DNA from 4 places in the Bacillus sp. NEB1478 genome. Region 3 is predicted to be linked to each of the others. Evidence: riboswitches for the same ligand, from Rfam matches in the RefSeq annotation. Region 3 holds a riboswitch; each other region holds the start of a gene.
The links. A riboswitch is a leader RNA that binds a small molecule or an ion and turns the genes downstream of it on or off. The one in region 3 is predicted to bind cobalamin.
Positions count from the first base shown of each region.

Region 1 (4,243 bases), 1.8 Mb from region 3:
CAGTTCCAATTCAACCTGTTTCGAATATGTTCCATGTTCATTTTAAAAGACCAAAAGAAAAAGTTGAGCCTATTCTTGTGGATATCTACAGAGAATCAGGAATCGGGTTAACAGGTCATTTAAGGGAAGTTAGCGAGAATGAGTGTAATTTTGAAGTCAGTATTGGCGATCAGTTTAAAGATGTTCCTAAAGACAAGCTAAATGAGGCATTTCGTCAACTTAACGAGAGATTAACAGGGGTTGTGAAATAGAATAACAAGCTAAAAACCATCGAATTTTCGGTGGTTTTCTTTATGTTATCAGAGATCATGATGGCGACTGATAATGCCTGTCGTCAGACAGTTTTATTTGTCATAAAATGACTTCCATATTTTGTTGTTTTTTATAATTATCATGGTATTCTAGTTTAGTGGAATTTTAAAATACGGGGGAAGAAGTGAGTGCATATGGAACAAAACAAAAGAATGCCATTTGTTATCCTGGCTATGGCGCTGGGGCTTTTTATGTCATCTCTTGATAATACAATCGTTTCAGCAAGCATAAGCCAGGTTATTCAAGATATCGGCGGATTCGAAAAGATGAGCTGGATCTTTACAGCTTACATGCTAGCTGCGACAAGTACGATGTTGGTGTTCGGTAAAATGAGTGATTTATTTGGCCGAAAATTGTTTTACCTGATTGGAATCAGCCTGTTTTTAATCGGATCTGCTTTATGCGGAACAGCTCAAAACATTGATCAATTGATTGCATATCGTGTGATTCAAGGGGTTGGTTCTGGAGCGATTTTTCCGATCTCGTTTACGATTATTTATTCGGTCTCAACCAGCCCTAAGCAAGCGGCTAAAATGTCTGGAATATTTGCAGGGATATTCGGTATCTCATCTGTATTAGGACCGCAGATCGGAACATGGATTTCGGAAGCTTCATGGTTAGGATGGAGATGGTGCTTTTACGTGAATGTGCCGTTTGGAATTCTATCTATCATTGCTTTAATGTTTGCTTTAAAAGAATCCAAGTCAGATCAAAAGCCAAAAGTAGACTATTTAGGCACGCTGCTTTTGATTACTTCAACCGTATTGCTTCTGCTCGGCTTAGAGTGGGGTGGAAAAGATTACGCTTGGGATTCGGTACAGATCATCTCCATGTTTAGTGGAGCAGCTGTTGCGATTGCATTATTCTTATGGGTTGAAACGAAAGCTGCAGAACCGATTTTACCGCTTGAAATTTTTAAAAATAAGATGGTGCTGGGCACAAGTATCGTAGTATTCTGCCAAGGAGCAATTATGTTCTCGGCGATTACGTACCTGCCGATTTTATCTGTCGCGGTTATGGGGAATGAAAATTCAAATGGCGTACTAACACCAATGATGTTTCCAATCATGATCGGAGCCATTATAGGCGGATTCTTATGTACGAAAATTCCATTCAGAACGATCATGATTATCTCGATGGGTATGGGCATTTTTGAAGCGTACATGTTAGGAAGCATTACGCATGAAACTGCGAAATGGACGGTTACGCTTGTCATGATCATGATGGGTCTTGTTGTACTGGGGCCATTAATGAGTGTTTCGCAGAATGCTGTCGCTCAATCTGTTGATATGAAATACATGGGGATCGCTTCATCTGTTGTTGGTTTTTGGCGCAGCATAGGCGGTGTAATGGGAGCGGCGATAACAGCAACGATCGTAAATAGCGACTTAAAAGAAAAGATGCTGGATTTTGCAGCAGCTTCTAAAATGCCGGCTGACCAGATTGGAAAGATGGCAAAACCAGAAATCTTAATGCAAAAAGATGCAAACCTTCCTCCGCAATTAGTGGAGTTCATGAGAAGTGCGCTTGAAACAGCACTGCATCATGGATTTATGTTAGCTCTTATTGCCGGTTGCTTAGGGTTAGTCGTAGCTTTCTTTGTTGGCGGAGATCGTTATGTGATGCGGCAAGCTGCTGAAGAAACAGGAAAAGCAGCGAGTTAATAGCGTACAGCTTGTCTTTTGAGAACGAGCACAATAAAATATAGATAATTAAATAACAAATAATCATGGTGTCTGTTACAGACTTAATAGGGAATCTGGTGCAAAACCAGAACTGTACCCGCAACTGTAAGTGCTGACGAAATAAGCGAAAACCACTGTCTAAAAACGGGAAGGGCTTAGAGTAGATTGACGCACGAGTCAGGAGACCTGCCATGTTTATCGCGTTGATCTTCTTCGGGAGTTGGGAAGATAAGACGAAGGAATTTTAATTGATGCAGAGTATTTCTGTTTAATTAAGTATTCTTACGTTTTATTTATATTCTTCCTCCATCCTTAGTGATGGAGTTTTTTGTTAATTGATAAGCGTCGAATCTCGTCGTCAGCTTTGTTTCTGCGATACTCACGTATGTTGAATACGCGTCCGTTTCTCGAAACTTTGCTTCCTCGACCTTCTTGCTTCTTAATTAACAATGTTTGTTAATTGATAAGCTTCGAATCTTTTGTCAGCTTATTAGTACCAATTACCAGCTCCCACAACTAAAACCTAGGAGTTTCAAGCTCCGGAATTGAGGAATGGGATGGAACAGTTATCAGCAAACATATCAAGAACGATCCAGACAAAATTGGTGTTGCCTCCTGATACGAATCACATGGGAACAATCTTCGGCGGAAGGGTGTTATCTTACATTGATGAAATTGCTGCAATAGCGGCTATGAAGCATAGTCAAAAGGTTGTTGTGACAGCTTCCATCGACAATGTGAACTTTTTATCCTCTGCAAAAGTGGGAGATATTTTAATTTTAGAAGGTGTTGTAATTTCAACAGGAAGGACATCTATGGAGGTTTATGTAAAAGTAGAATGCCAGAACTTAGAAACGGGAAATCGGACATTGAATACGACTTCGATTTTAACGATGGTAGCAATTGATGCAGAAGGTACCCCAACACCTGTGCCGAGTGTTATTCCAGAAACAAAGGAAGAAGCTGTTCTGTTTCAAAGTGCCCGGCTCAGAAAAGAAAACCGATTGTTTTATAAAAATGTGAATCAATAGGGTGATAACTGTTAAGATGGACTCAGACCAAATTCATACAGATGAGGGGATGAGTCTCGTGAAGGTCAAAAAAGCATTTTTCATTTTTCTCGGAATGTTGTTTTTGTTGCTCGGAATCGTAGGGCTGCTATTGTCCCTCATTCCAACCACACCTTTCTTACTTGTCGCTTCTTATTTTTTCATGAAGGGATCGAAAAAGTTCGATAACTGGTTTAAAGGAACCTCGATCTATAAAAAACATTTAGAAGAATTCGTAAAAGAAAAAGCATTAACACGAAAAAAGAAAATCATGATCAATTTACTAGCTGACATCATGATTGCCATACCGTTTATTCTTACTGATAACCTTTATGTGAGAATATTATTAGTTCTCATTGTTTTATTAAAGTATTACTACTTCATTTTCAAAATTAAAACGAAGATAGAATAGAAAAACCTGAGTCAGCGGGAAACCGGACTTAGGTTTTTTTATGTATTTCAATTAAGCGTTATATCAAGGTTTTTTGTCGAAATTTGTAGAAAGACATAATTATTATAAATTAGACTCAATTGTGGCTCAAAAAGACTCAATCTTCCTTCGAACAGACTTAATTATTCAAATTCAGACTCAATTAACCTCGGATTAGACTTAATCGGCTCATTTGAACGACATCAACTCTTCTCATCGACCCGTTTTCATCAGCAATATTGGATGTGGAAGGTGCATTCGAATCATGATTCTTTCAGTTAATAGATTTTTCGGTACTTGAATGAAAAAATAATAATAAAAAAGGACTTAAAAAGTTGATTGGAGTGCAATGTGCGAAACTCAGGCCCCACGGAAATCAACCTCTTTTTCTTGAATACCGCCAAAGTATACAAAAAAACCGATCTGCTATTTTAGAGATCGGTTTACCTTATTTAATGAATGATTGCAGTACTGCCAGCTAGTGATTCTGGTGTTTTGCCTAGAGCGAGTTGGCTAAGTCTTGCGTAACCCGTATTTTGATATTCATTGAATGTATTTCTTAGTGCTTCAATGTCTTTGTCGTCTGTTAGTTTTTGAATTTCTTTTTTATAAAGACGAATAACTGAGCGATATATAAATTGAGGGTGTGAGTTCCCTGGATCTTCATTCATGATCAGGCATCCCATGTATTGATACGTTAATTGCATTGCACGTGTAAGGTTGATGACGTCTAATAATTTATCAAATAGTTCAGGATAAGACTGCTC
Region 1 covers NZ_CP134049.1:3,549,536-3,553,778, reverse strand. The annotation lists gene RGB74_RS18050 (threonine aldolase family protein) at 1-251, shown strand, start outside; gene RGB74_RS18045 (MFS transporter) at 447-1,976, shown strand; cobalamin riboswitch at 2,026-2,206, shown strand; gene RGB74_RS18040 (acyl-CoA thioesterase) at 2,555-3,028, shown strand; gene RGB74_RS18035 (YbaN family protein) at 3,045-3,458, shown strand; gene RGB74_RS18030 (hypothetical protein) at 3,929-4,243, opposite strand, start outside.
Region 1: it holds a riboswitch for cobalamin, as region 3 does, so the genes downstream of both, RGB74_RS18040 (acyl-CoA thioesterase) here and RGB74_RS08475 (DUF4430 domain-containing protein) in region 3, are expected to answer to the same signal.

Region 2 (4,243 bases), 220 kb from region 3:
CCCAATTTAAAATGTTTGAGCTTCTCCCATTAATAACCCCAGTGGAAGCATTTGGTGCATCTACATCATATATCTTTCTTTCTTGCAGCCTTTCTTGCTCTTTAACTTTCACAACTTTCACATCCTTCTAGTTCTATTGAAGTCGATCTCGTGTAATACGTTGTTTTAAGCCCTTTTTGAAAACTGAGCATGTGCAGTTCGAGCAGTTCTTTCGCTTTAATATGATTGTGTACATAAAGATTAAATGAAATCGATTGATCTACATGCCTCTGTCTGGCTGCATTTTGTAAAATACTCCACTTTTGATCCACTTGAAATGCAGATTTGTAGTACCATGTTGTTTCTGCGTTTAAATCAGGAGCTGTTACTGGAATCTTGTAATTCTTTTTTTCTTCAGAATAAAATTTCTTAAAGATCGGATCTATACTCGGTGTTGAATTGGCAATAATTGAAGTAGATGAATTTGGCGCAACCGCAATAAGATAGCCATTTCTTATTCCGTTTTTTCTTACCTGCTCATTCAATTGATTCCATTTTTTAGATTGATATCCCCGCTTTAAGAAATAATCTCCAGACTCCCAGTCAGATTCTGAGAACACAGGGTATTTTCCTTTTTCTACAGCAAGCTCGTTACTCGCACTAATTACATAATAATTAATTTGCTCATATAGCTCATCTGCAAATTCTACCGCTTCCTCACTTTCCCATTTGATTCCTTTGTTGGCCAGGAGATGATGCCACCCGAATGTCCCAACGCCTATTGCTCTGTACTTTTTATTGGTTACAACCGCTTGGGGAACGTCAATACGATTTAAATCTATGACGTTATCTAACATTCTAATTTGAATATCAATCACTTTTTTCAGCACATTATCTGTTACGACTTTCGAAAGTGAAAGGGAAGATAAGTTACAGACGACAAAGTCACCCGGAGTCTTTCTTATGATTATTTCACCATCAACCGTTTCCTCAGATTGCACGATGGTTGGAGACATATTTTGCATGATTTCTGTGCACAAATTTGATGCATAGATCATCCCTGCATGAGGATTTGGATTTAGGCGATTTACAGTATCCCGATAGAACATGAATGGTGTACCTGTTTCCAGTTGAGATTTCATGACTCTCTTCATGATTTCAATCGCTGGTACCGTTTTTTTGGAAATTCTTTCATCCTTAACACATTCAAAATATTTCTTTCTGAACTTTCCTTCTCCCTTTTCATCATCGTAGAAGTCTTCTAACGAATATCCTTTGATCTTCCTAACCTCATGGGGATCAAAAAGATACCAATCTAATCTTTTCTCAACATGCTCCATAAAAAGATCCGGTACACAAATCCCCGTAAAAAGGTCATGTGTTCTCATTCTTTCATCACCGTTGTTTAATTTTGCATCTAAAAACTCAAAGATATCTTGATGCCAAACATCAAGATAAACTGCAATTGCACCTTGTCTCTGACCGAGCTGATCAACAGAAACTGCAGTATTGTTTAGTTGTTTCATCCAGGGAATAACTCCTGAAGAATTGCCTTTAAAACCTCTTATATCAGAACCTCTAGAGCGGATTTTACCGAGGTAAATCCCAAGTCCCCCTCCGCCTTTAGATACTGTAGCCGCATCTGTATTTGAATCAAAGATCCCTCTTAAACTATCGTCAATGGTATCTATAAAACACGAGCTAAGCTGTCCATAGCTTTTTCCAGCATTCGCTAGTGTTGGAGTTGCGACCGTCATATAAAGATTGGATAACGCCCAATAGGCTTCTTTTACTCGTTCCATCCTAAAATGAGTATCTTCATCCTTCATCAAAAAAAGAGAGATAACCATCCACCGTTCTTGCGGGAGTTCATAAAGTTCATGGTTAAACCCTTTTGCTAAGTAACGATCGGATAGCGTTTTTAACCCAATATATGTAAACAAGTTGTCTCTTTCAGGCTCGATCCATTTTTCTGCTTCTTCAATTTCTGAAATTGAATAAGAGTTTAAAAGAGATTTATCATAAATTTGGAGATTCACTAATTGTTGCAGGAGACCATAAAGATTTGAATATGGGCTCTCAACAATATTTCCGTTTCTATTCTTTTTGGCTTCATTATACAGCTGTTTCAAATATAAACGAGATGCTACAAACGTCCAATCTGGCTCCTGAGCATTTAACTGGCTTAGAGCCTCCATTATCAAAATATTATTTAGTGATTGATCATCATTATTCTTTTTTTCAAACTCTTCAGCTCTTTTTAAAAAGTCATCTCCATTCAGTTCTGTAAATTCTCCTATACAATTTCTCAACCATTCCCCGTGTGTAGATCTTTTAATAACTGTTTCCATTGTTACCACTCCTTATTAAAAATAAGATCTGTTAATTGAAAGTGTTGATAATCCTTGGAAATCAGAAAAACCACTCTCTTTCCGCGGACGAACCGCCAAGCCTCCTCGGTGTACCTCCTGCGGGGTCTCGGCAGCCCGTTTTTCCGCACGAGTTTCGCTGATTCTCTTTGCCTTTTCAACAACGATGTTTAACAGAACCTAAAAATAAAAAACCCTCTTCTTCAGGAAGAGGGTTAAGAACGTTTAATAAACAACAATAACCAATACTGTTGTGCCGTTCTTTCTCCCAATCCCCGAGGAAAAGAAAATAGAAGAATCAGGCAGGTCTACTGGCTCTTGCTTCTTCCTACTCTGGGCCTTCCCATACAGCAGCCATTAGTTATAGCCATTCTGTACAGTGGCAAATCCATTTCGTCCACAATCACAGTTGCGGGGACAGCTTCGGTTTTAAACCGAATTCCCTTTTAAGCCGGAAAAATACCGGCACCTGAATTCTCTATATATAGTTTTATATTAATAAATTTGACACTAAATATAGTGTTTGTCAATGAAAACATGTCTGAATTTGATTATTTATTGAGCTACATATCCGCCGTCAATTACAATCGCTTGCCCCGTAACACCTTTTGCTTTGTCACTAGATAAAAAGATGGTATAATCCGCAATCTCTTGAACATCCAATAAACGTTTTTGGGGGACGAGTGGATAGATCACTTCTTCTAGCACTTTTTCAAGTTCAACATTACGAGTTTTTGCTAAGTCTTCTAATTGTCCCCTAACAAGCGGAGTGTCAACATAACCTGGGCAGACAGCATTTACAGTAATGCCATGCTCTGCACCTTCCAATGCAGCAACCTTAGTTAAGCCAATAACGCCATGCTTCGCGCTGTTATAAGCAGATTTTCCAGCAAATCCGACCAATCCATTAATCGAAGCCATGTTGATTATGCGGCCAAAACCTTGCTTTTTCATGATGGGAAATACGTGTTTAGTAGCAATAAATGGCGCTGTCAGCATCACGCTTATCAGCTGCTGAAACTTTTCAGTAGGAAACTCTTCTAAAGGGGAAACATATTGTAATCCCGCATTATTTATTAGCACATCGATACGATTAAATGTTTTCAGCGTCTCATCCAATGCTGCTTTCAACTCATCTTCATTCGTAACGTTGCATCCCAAACCGAGTACTGTACTTCCGGTTTTTTGCAATGAATTTGCTGCTTCCTCTGCTTTATCCCGATTAAGATCACTGATGACAACTTTTGCCCCATTTTTGGCATACTCTCTTGCAAGCTCGAGGCCAATCCCACTCGCTGCACCTGTTATGAAAACAACTTTATCTTGAACAAAAGACTTCACGCTCATCCACTCCAATTCTAATCCAGTTTTATACGATTCCCGTCATATAATACAGAGCGATAATGACGAAAACAGCAAGTGTCTTAATGAGTGTCATCGCAAAAATATCGATATAGGATTGTTTATGTGTCAGTCCTGTAACAGCTAAAAGCGTAATAACTGCTCCATTATGCGGAAGTGTATCCATCCCGCCGCTGGCCATAGATGCAACTCTGTGAAGCACTTCAGGGCTGATTCCAAGCTTATCTGCCTGTGCTATATATTGTTCGCTCATTGTAGCTAATGCAATACTCATACCGCCTGATGCAGAACCTGTAATACCTGCTAAAGTCGTTGTTGTAATCGCTTCGTTTACAAGCGGATTTTTGATTGTATGGGACATAGCACCATTTACAGCTGTAAAACCTGGTAGAGCAGCAATTACTCCGCCAAAACCATATTCTGAAGCCGTATTTAAAGTGGCAAGCAATGCTCCGCCAATCGATAAGTTAATCCCTTTGTTAAAGTTTTTGCGGATTCTTCCAAATGAGAATAATAGAACCGTTACAATACCG
Region 2 covers NZ_CP134049.1:1,501,244-1,505,486, reverse strand. The annotation lists gene RGB74_RS07260 (ribonucleotide-diphosphate reductase subunit beta) at 1-112, opposite strand, end outside; gene RGB74_RS07255 (ribonucleoside-diphosphate reductase subunit alpha) at 102-2,330, opposite strand; cobalamin riboswitch at 2,632-2,836, opposite strand; gene RGB74_RS07250 (3-hydroxybutyrate dehydrogenase) at 2,904-3,695, opposite strand; gene RGB74_RS07245 (GntP family permease) at 3,718-4,243, opposite strand, start outside.
Region 2: it holds a riboswitch for cobalamin, as region 3 does, so the genes downstream of both, RGB74_RS07255 (ribonucleoside-diphosphate reductase subunit alpha) here and RGB74_RS08475 (DUF4430 domain-containing protein) in region 3, are expected to answer to the same signal.

Region 3 (4,243 bases):
GTCGTAGGGAAACTCTGGATCACAATATTGCTGTTAGTATCTGTTGTGCTAACCTTATTGACAATCTTGCTTACTCAATTCTTTGAAAACTTCTATGACAGCCAAGCGAAAGAACAGTTAACGAAAATGGCTGACAGACTTGTTCTTATTATGGAGAATGATAAGAACAAAGAAGAAGCAATACGAATTACAAATGAAATGGCTGAGGCGTATTCAATGTCTGTTATGATCATTGATGAAAATCATCATTCATTTATTTCAACAGATTCTTTTGAAAATTCACCGTATATTCCAGTTTCGGTTTTTAATAAAAATGAGAAACTGTCATCTGTGATGGAATCAAAGGAAAAAATTTATACAAAAGGTGAATTTCCTGTCATAAAGAATAATGAAAGATCATCGCATACAATGATTGTTTATGGAGAACCTTACAGCGTGAATGGACAAGCTGGCGGGGTATATGTGTACCAGTCGATTGAGAACATAGAAGAGACAACCAATCATACGAAGTATTTGATCTTTTTAGCTGCTGGAATAGCCATTATTTTAACAACAATTTTTGCCTTCTTCTTATCAACAAGGATTACTGCTCCTTTGCGAAAAATGAGAGAAGCGGCAATGTTTGTTGCAAAAGGTGAATTTGATATGAAAGTTCCAATCTTAACACATGATGAGATTGGAGAATTGGGAATGACTTTTAATCGGATGGGCAGACAGCTAAAAAATAACATTACAGCCTTAAATCAAGAGAAAGAACAGCTTGCTAGTGTTCTAAGTTCAATGGCAGACGGTGTTATTACATTTGATAGAAGAATGAATATCTTGGTTACGAATCCCCCAGCAGACCGTTTTTTGCAAGCCTTTTATTATGAATCAGGCATGAAGTCGCAGAAAAAGGAAAATGTTTTGCCGGAAGTTGTTATTCAATTGTTCCAAAAGGTTGTTTCTCTCGAAAAAGAGCAGCTGACCGAAATTGATATACAAGGCCGCTCTTGGGTTGTTGTCATGACTCCGTTATATGATAACTCTGTTATTCGAGGAGCAGTTGCCGTGCTGAGAGATATGACTGAGGAACGAAGAATGGATAAGCTGAGAGAAGATTTTGTTGCGAATGTTTCACATGAATTGAAAACACCGCTCAGTATGCTGCAAGGGTACAGTGAAGCAATCGTTGATGATATTGCTGAATCAGAAAAAGAGAAAAAAGAACTAGCTAGCATCATATTGGATGAATCTAAAAGAATGGGAAGACTTGTAAATGAACTGCTAGATCTGGCAAAGCTGGAAGCTGGACATATGAAGCTTCATTATACACATTTATCCATACAGCCATTTGCCGAACGGATTATCAGAAAATTTCAAGGGCCAGCAAAAGAACGGAATATTCAATTAAGCCTGCAAATAAATGGTGAGCCAAAAGAGCTTGATATCGACCCTGACAGAATTGAGCAAGTTCTGACAAATTTAATTGACAATGCAATTCGGCACACATTAGATGAAGGTTCTGTCAATCTTTCCATAAAAATAAGTGAACAAACCGTCTCTTTTTACATTAGAGATAATGGTACTGGAATAAAAGAAGAAGATTTGCCATTTGTTTTTGAGCGTTTTTATAAAGGTGATAAAGCAAGGACGAGAGGGAAATCAGGGGGGACAGGACTTGGTTTAGCGATAGCCAGAAACATTGTCGAAGCACATGGCGGGCAAATCAATGTACACAGTAAAATGAATGAAGGTACGACATTTTCATTTGTAATCCCTCGAATGATGGAATAAAAGATCAAACTTTCCCGATTAATCTTGTTTCATAAGGAACAATTATTAGTAAAAATGATTTCATAAATTTCTCCAATACGATATAATAAATGAGAAAATTAATTTCATAATAATGTTAAACAGGTGCTGTCTGTTCACAGACAAGCATAATTGGGAAAACGGTTTAAATCCGTTGCGGTCCCGCCACTGTAATTGTGAGAACCCTAATAATGAGCCACTGTGTATACGGGAAGGCATTAGGGAACGATGAGCAAGAGCCAGGAGACCTGCCTGTTAATCATGAACATGACCTACGAGGATAGGGGGGTGTTAAACAGTGCCGATTAGCGGCATATGTTTTTTGCCTGTATACCAAAATTCTGAGCCCCTTCGTAGCTGAAGGTGCTTTTTTTGGTTTAGTGAACAAAAAGGATAAAAAATGGGGAAGAGGTATCAAATGAAAAAATTAGTAGCAGTATTCGCAGTATTAATGATGATGTTAGCAGGGTGCGGAACAGATGAAACGAAAAAAACATCCGATCAGCCAAAAACAGAACAAGCAAAAAAACAAGAAGTTACCGTTAAAATTACAAAAGATAACGGCAAGGAAAAAGTAACGGAAAAGAAAGTAGCCATTAAAGAAGATGAAACCGTAATGGATGTAATGAAAAATAATTTCAAACTAGACTTGATGTATGATGATTCTTTTATCAGCGGCATTGATGGAGTAAAGGGAAGTGAACAAGACAAAACATCATGGTTTCTTTCTGTCAATGGTAAAGAAGCAATGAAAGGTGCAAAGGAAATTAAAGTAAAACCAGGCGATGTGATTGAATTCGACTTACATAAATATGAATAAATTAACACTCAGAAGAATGACTCTCCTAGCACTATTGACAGCATTGTTAACTGTAGGAAGAATTTCCTTTGCCATCATTCCTAATGTACAGCCAAATACGGCAATATTGATTATTGCATCCTTCGTATTAGGACCTATACAGGGGCTTATACTTGCAATCTTGAGTACAATAACGACAAATCTCTATTTAGGGCATGGTTTATGGTCTATCGGTCAAATGGTTGCCTGGGGTCTTATTGCGATTATGAGTGGTTTGTTAGGCAAATATAGACATAAGACACCTTGGTGGATTTTAAGCTTGTACTCAGGTTTTTGCGGCTTTCTGTTTGGATTTATTATTTCATTGATCATGGGCGGTATAGTCGTTCAAAAGTTCTGGCCATATTATTTATCTGGTCTCCCTTTTGATTTTAACCACGCAATAGGCAATGTCATTTTCTTCATTGTTTTATATAAACCACTGTTGATTGTAATGGAACGGCATTTGAAAGGAAGAGAACATGGAAGGGCTGCTTAATAATAGCAGTTCTTTTTTTTATTTGTTAATTGATAAGCTGTGAATCTCGTCGTCAGTTTCGTTTTTGCGGTACTCACGTATTGTAATACGCTCCGTTCCTCGAAAACTTCACTTCCTCGACCTTCTTGCTACTCGTCGCAATTCGGAGTATTCGTGCAAGTACGCTCGTTTCTGAATTAACAAAGGGTTTAGTAGTGAAGCACCGAAGCTTATCTCCAGCTTTTTTTTTGGCCTAGTTCTTGATGGTTTTGGTTTTTAAATCAACCGATAATAAAGATGTTGATTGAAGCGGAAGATGCGAGACTCCTCGAAAATGAAAATCATATTTTCTTCGTACGATGTAACGCTGTTGAAGTTTTCCTTATCCTGCGGGATCAGCGTGCCAGCCACTTGAGTATTCTTCTCGCAAGGCATGCGACGAGGAAGCTCGATTCATCAGAATTTTCGTGCAGACGCAGGAGTAGGATTTAATAAGCATATGCAGTGGCTCACCGCCCGCCCCACGGAAAGCGAGCATCCTGCAGCGAAGATCAACTACACTTCTTTAAATAGCAACTAAGTTTACGATAACAGCCTATTTTTATATGAATTTTACAAAAAAGTAGTTCAATTTTCTTCTTTGGTGAATAGGATAGTAAAGTTGATGATTAGAACCTAGGAGGACAAAATGAGAGATTATTTAAACCGTTTCTTTGCTGTATTGTTTTTGACTCTATGTATAAGTGTATTGTTTTTGGGAGGGAAACTTGGAGCATAAAAGACTTGATAGATAGCTATATTCATGTTACATATGGTAAAACGTTTTTAAAAGGAGACCAATATGCTAACAGATTATCATGCTCATCTGGAAAAAGGTACCTTGTCAATCGATTATTTAACGCAATTTGTTGAGACTGCAAGACAAAAAGGAATTAAAGAATTCGGAATCTCTGAACATGCCTATCATTTCTATGAAACCAAAAACATCGTTTCTAAACCTTGGATGGAAGAAAGACGATATTATGCGATGAATGATTATGTACAGCTGTTCAGCAAAGCAAATGACCTAGGAATGGATGTTAGGATGTCTATCGAGATGGATTATACGCCAGGCAGTCATGATGAGATGGAAG
Region 3 covers NZ_CP134049.1:1,724,924-1,729,166, forward strand. The annotation lists gene RGB74_RS08470 (ATP-binding protein) at 1-1,776, shown strand, start outside; cobalamin riboswitch at 1,881-2,065, shown strand; gene RGB74_RS08475 (DUF4430 domain-containing protein) at 2,213-2,614, shown strand; gene RGB74_RS08480 (ECF transporter S component) at 2,586-3,131, shown strand; gene RGB74_RS08485 (histidinol-phosphatase) at 3,952-4,243, shown strand, end outside.

Region 4 (4,243 bases), 230 kb from region 3:
CTTTAATTGATTCGATAATATCTTCAAAATCTGAATAACACATATGAGTATGAATTTGTGTGTCATTCTTTACTGACGAAGTGCAAAGTTTGAAGGCATTAACAGCTGCATTAAGATAACTTTCCCATTTTTGACGTTTCAAAGGTAAGCCTTCTCTTAGTGCTGGTTCATCGACTTGAATCATTCGTACACCGTTTTCTTCAAGTATTTTAACTTCTTTTCGAAGAGCTAGTCCAATCTGATTAGCTACATCATATCTTGGTAGATCGTCGCGAACGAACGACCAGTTCAAAATAGTAATAGGTCCGGTTAACATTCCTTTTACAGGCTTATTTGTTAAAGATTGAGCATACAATGTTTCCTTGGTTGTCATAGCTTTATGATAATAAACATCTCCATAAATGAGTGGTGGTTTTACGCATCGCGACCCATAAGATTGCACCCAGCCATTTTTCGTAAATTGGAATCCGCCTAATTTCTCTCCGAAGTATTCAACCATATCTGTACGTTCGAATTCTCCATGTACAAAAACATCAAGTCCTATATCTTCTTGGATTTTTATCCACTTTTCGATTTCTAATTTTATATATTCGTCATATTTATTTTGGGACAACTCCCCTTTTCTCCACTTAAGCCGCTGTTTTCTAAGTTCTGAAGTTTGCGGGAAACTTCCAATTGTTGTGGTGGGGAGAATCGGTAATTGAAGTGCTTTACTTTGAATCTCATTACGTATATGAAAAGGAACATCACGCTCTACCGAATATGTATCAATGTTTTCCATAGCCTCTGAAATGAGATGATCATTTCTAAAGGATGAACGGTTTAATTCAGAAATAGCTTTGGCACTTGCTTCCGCTTCTTTCAGAATGGATTTTCTCCCGTTATTTAATCCATTTGTCAGCAAATTAATTTCATGTAATTTTTCATCTGCGAAAGATACTGCTTCTTTTATGATATCCTCAATGCTTTTTTCATTTTTAATAGTCACAGGAACATGCATTAAACTAGATGAAGGCTGAATTATTAGACGGTCTTTTGAGACAGCTTCACATAAGTCTTCTAAAAAGGAATACTTATCATTAAGATTTGCTTTCCATATATTTCGCCCATCAATTATGCCGGCAGCAAGTACTTTATTTTTCGGAAAACCATATCTTTTTAACGCCATAAGATTTTCACCTTGATCATTAACAAAATCGAGTCCTATTCCTTGTACAGGAAGTCTCATTACAGCTTCATAGTGCTCTATACTATCAAAATAAGTCTGTAGTATTAATTTTAAATGCGGTGCTGCATCATGAAGGGTTTGATAAACATCCTCAAATATCGTAAATTCTTCTTTAGTAAGGGTTGTAGATAAAATCGGTTCATCCATTTGAACCCATTCGGCACCTTCATTCTCCAATTCACTCAATATTTGAGAATATAGTGGTACTAGCTGGTTTATTGTGTCTTTTGTGTCTCTTTCTAAATAGCCTTTTGATAGCTTTACAAAAGTAATGGGACCAAGAAGGACTGGCTTCCCATTGATATTTAATCTTTCTTTGGCTTCCCTAAAATATTGAAGCGGCAGGTTTTCTGTCAGTTGTGGTTCTCTATCTCCTATTTCTGGAACGATGTAATGATAGTTTGTGTTAAACCATTTTGTCATTTCAGAAGCTACTGCATCCTTTGTTCCTCGTGCAATATCAAAATAAGTCTCAATAGGTACAATACCACCATCATAAGAAAAACGTTTTGGTACAAGTCCGAACATAGTAGCCGTATCGAGTACATGATCATATAAACTGAAGTCTCCAACAGGTATTAAGTTAATTCCGAAATCTTTTTGCTTTTTTAAATGCGTTAGACGTATTTCCGTTAATTGTTTTAAGAATTCCTCTTTTTCAAGCTTGCCAGACCAAAACTGTTCCAGTGCTTTTTTCCATTCACGATTCTCTCCAATTCTTGGATACCCCAAGTTTGAACATTTCACCTGATTCATCTCATTCACACTCCTTTTTATGTGTCTCAACAAAAAAATCCCTCTTTCAAGTCAGAAAGAGAGATTTATTACGTAATATTAACTAGAGTTGAGACCATCAATCATTCTCAACACATATCTCACTCCCCTCTATATCCACGTAGAGTATAAGCGTGTACAACAAGGCAGGTATCCTGACTTAAGTTCATTGCATTTTATGACCTTCCCATTTTCAAGCAAAACAGTGGTTTCTAATAAAATGCTCACTATTACAGTGGCGGGACCGCGCCGGAATCTCACCGGTCTTCCCTTTTAAGCTGAGTGAAAAAATCACGCAGCACCTGTTGTATATATAAAATTTTAAATAAATTCGTTTTTTTAATATAATTTAGAATTTAATAGACATCTTAGCATGCGAATTTAGCACTGTCAAAAAGAAAAACCATCACATTATATACTTGCAAAACTCAAATAAGTTTTAATTTTCCGGTTGTAAAACTCAAGTGACTTATTTGCAAAATGCAAATACAGTTGCAAAAAAAAAGCCCTGGACGTCTATTAAGACGTACAGGACTAAAGTTAATCAACCTTCTAATAACAATGATTCCGGATCTTCTAAAAGATTTTTAACTGTTGAAAGGAAGCTTACTGCTTCTTTTCCATCAACAATTCGGTGATCATAAGAAAGAGCAATATACATCATTGGACGGTTTTCCATGCGCTCTTTATCAATAGCGACAGGTCTCCATTGAATCGTATGCATTCCTAAAATACCAACTTGAGGCGCATTTAAAATAGGTGTTGAAAGCATAGAACCAAATATACCGCCGTTAGTAATTGTGAATGATCCGCCTTGAAGTTCTTCAAGAGTTAATTTCTTAGAACGGGCTTTTTGTGCAAGATCTCCAATTTCTTTTTCGATTGCAGCAAAGCTCATACGATCGGCATTACGTACAACAGGTACAACTAGTCCTTCTTCGGCACCTACAGCAATACCAATATCATAAAATTTCTTCAAGACCATTTCGTCGCCTTGGATTTCTGCATTTACAGCAGGGAATTTTTTAAGTGCTCCTACAACAGCTTTCGTAAAGAACGACATATAACCTAATTTAACACCATTTTGTTCAAAGAACTTGTCTTTTCTGCGAGCACGAACTTCATTGATCGCAGTCATATCTACTTCGTTAAATGTTGTTAGCATTGCAGCCGTTTGCTGTGCTTCAACTAGACGTTTAGCGATCGTTTGGCGTCTGCGTGACATTTTCACACGTTCAACAGGTTTGTCCGGATTTACTGGTTCAGCAGCTTTTGTTTGCTGTGCTGCTGGCTTAGAAGTGCTTGGAGCGGATTTTTCACTTGGACTTTCAGAATGACGCTTTACGTCTTCTGTACGAACTCGTCCAAGTGGATCACGAGTAGAAACTTCTGTAAGATCGATTCCTTTTTCTCTTGCAAGTTTACGAGCTGCTGGAGATGCGATCGGACGATCAGCAGCTTTAGTTTCTTCTGTTTCTTCCTTTGCAGCAGTTGGTTCTTGTTTTTGAGCAGCTTCTTCTTTCGGCTGTGCTTCGGTTTTTTCTTCTGAAGTACTTTCAGTCTCAGCTGCTCCGCTATCAGCGATCATAGCGATTACGTCTCCAACTGATACAGTGTCGCCAGGCTGAACTTGAATGCTTTTTAGAACTCCATCTCGTTCTGCACTTATTTCGATGTTGACTTTGTCCGTTTCTAATTCGACTAAGTCTTCACCTTTAACAACTGCTTCACCTTCTTTTTTTAGCCACTGTGCAACTGTACCTTCTGAAATTGATTCGGCTAATTCCGGAACTTTAACTTCAAACATGTTCACGGCCTCCCTCTCGCGATTGAATGTCTATTGCTAACGATGTTTGGATGATTTGTTCTTGTTCTTTTTTATAAATGTCAGGCTCTCCGCCAGCGGTACTTGAACGTTCTTGTCGGCCAATATAAGAAACATGTACACCATTTGGCGCTACAGCACGAAGTTTAGGTTCAATGTAAAGCCAAGATCCCATATTTTTAGGTTCTTCTTGGACCCAGATCAAATCTTCTACATTCGGGTATTCTTTTAAAAGTGCATTCATTTCTTCTTCCGGGAACGGATAGATTTGTTCTACACGAACAATATGCAATTCTGTTCTTTCGATTTGATCCTGCTCTAGTGCTTTTTCAAGATCAATCGCAATTTTACCAGAACATAACAAGATTTTTTTCACTTTCTCTTTTTCCTTGCCAAGACCCTGCTGCTCAAATAAT
Region 4 covers NZ_CP134049.1:1,959,041-1,963,283, forward strand. The annotation lists gene metE (5-methyltetrahydropteroyltriglutamate--homocysteine S-methyltransferase) at 1-1,984, opposite strand, end outside; cobalamin riboswitch at 2,130-2,323, opposite strand; gene odhB (2-oxoglutarate dehydrogenase complex dihydrolipoyllysine-residue succinyltransferase) at 2,547-3,809, opposite strand; gene RGB74_RS09635 (2-oxoglutarate dehydrogenase E1 component) at 3,802-4,243, opposite strand, start outside.
Region 4: it holds a riboswitch for cobalamin, as region 3 does, so the genes downstream of both, metE (5-methyltetrahydropteroyltriglutamate--homocysteine S-methyltransferase) here and RGB74_RS08475 (DUF4430 domain-containing protein) in region 3, are expected to answer to the same signal.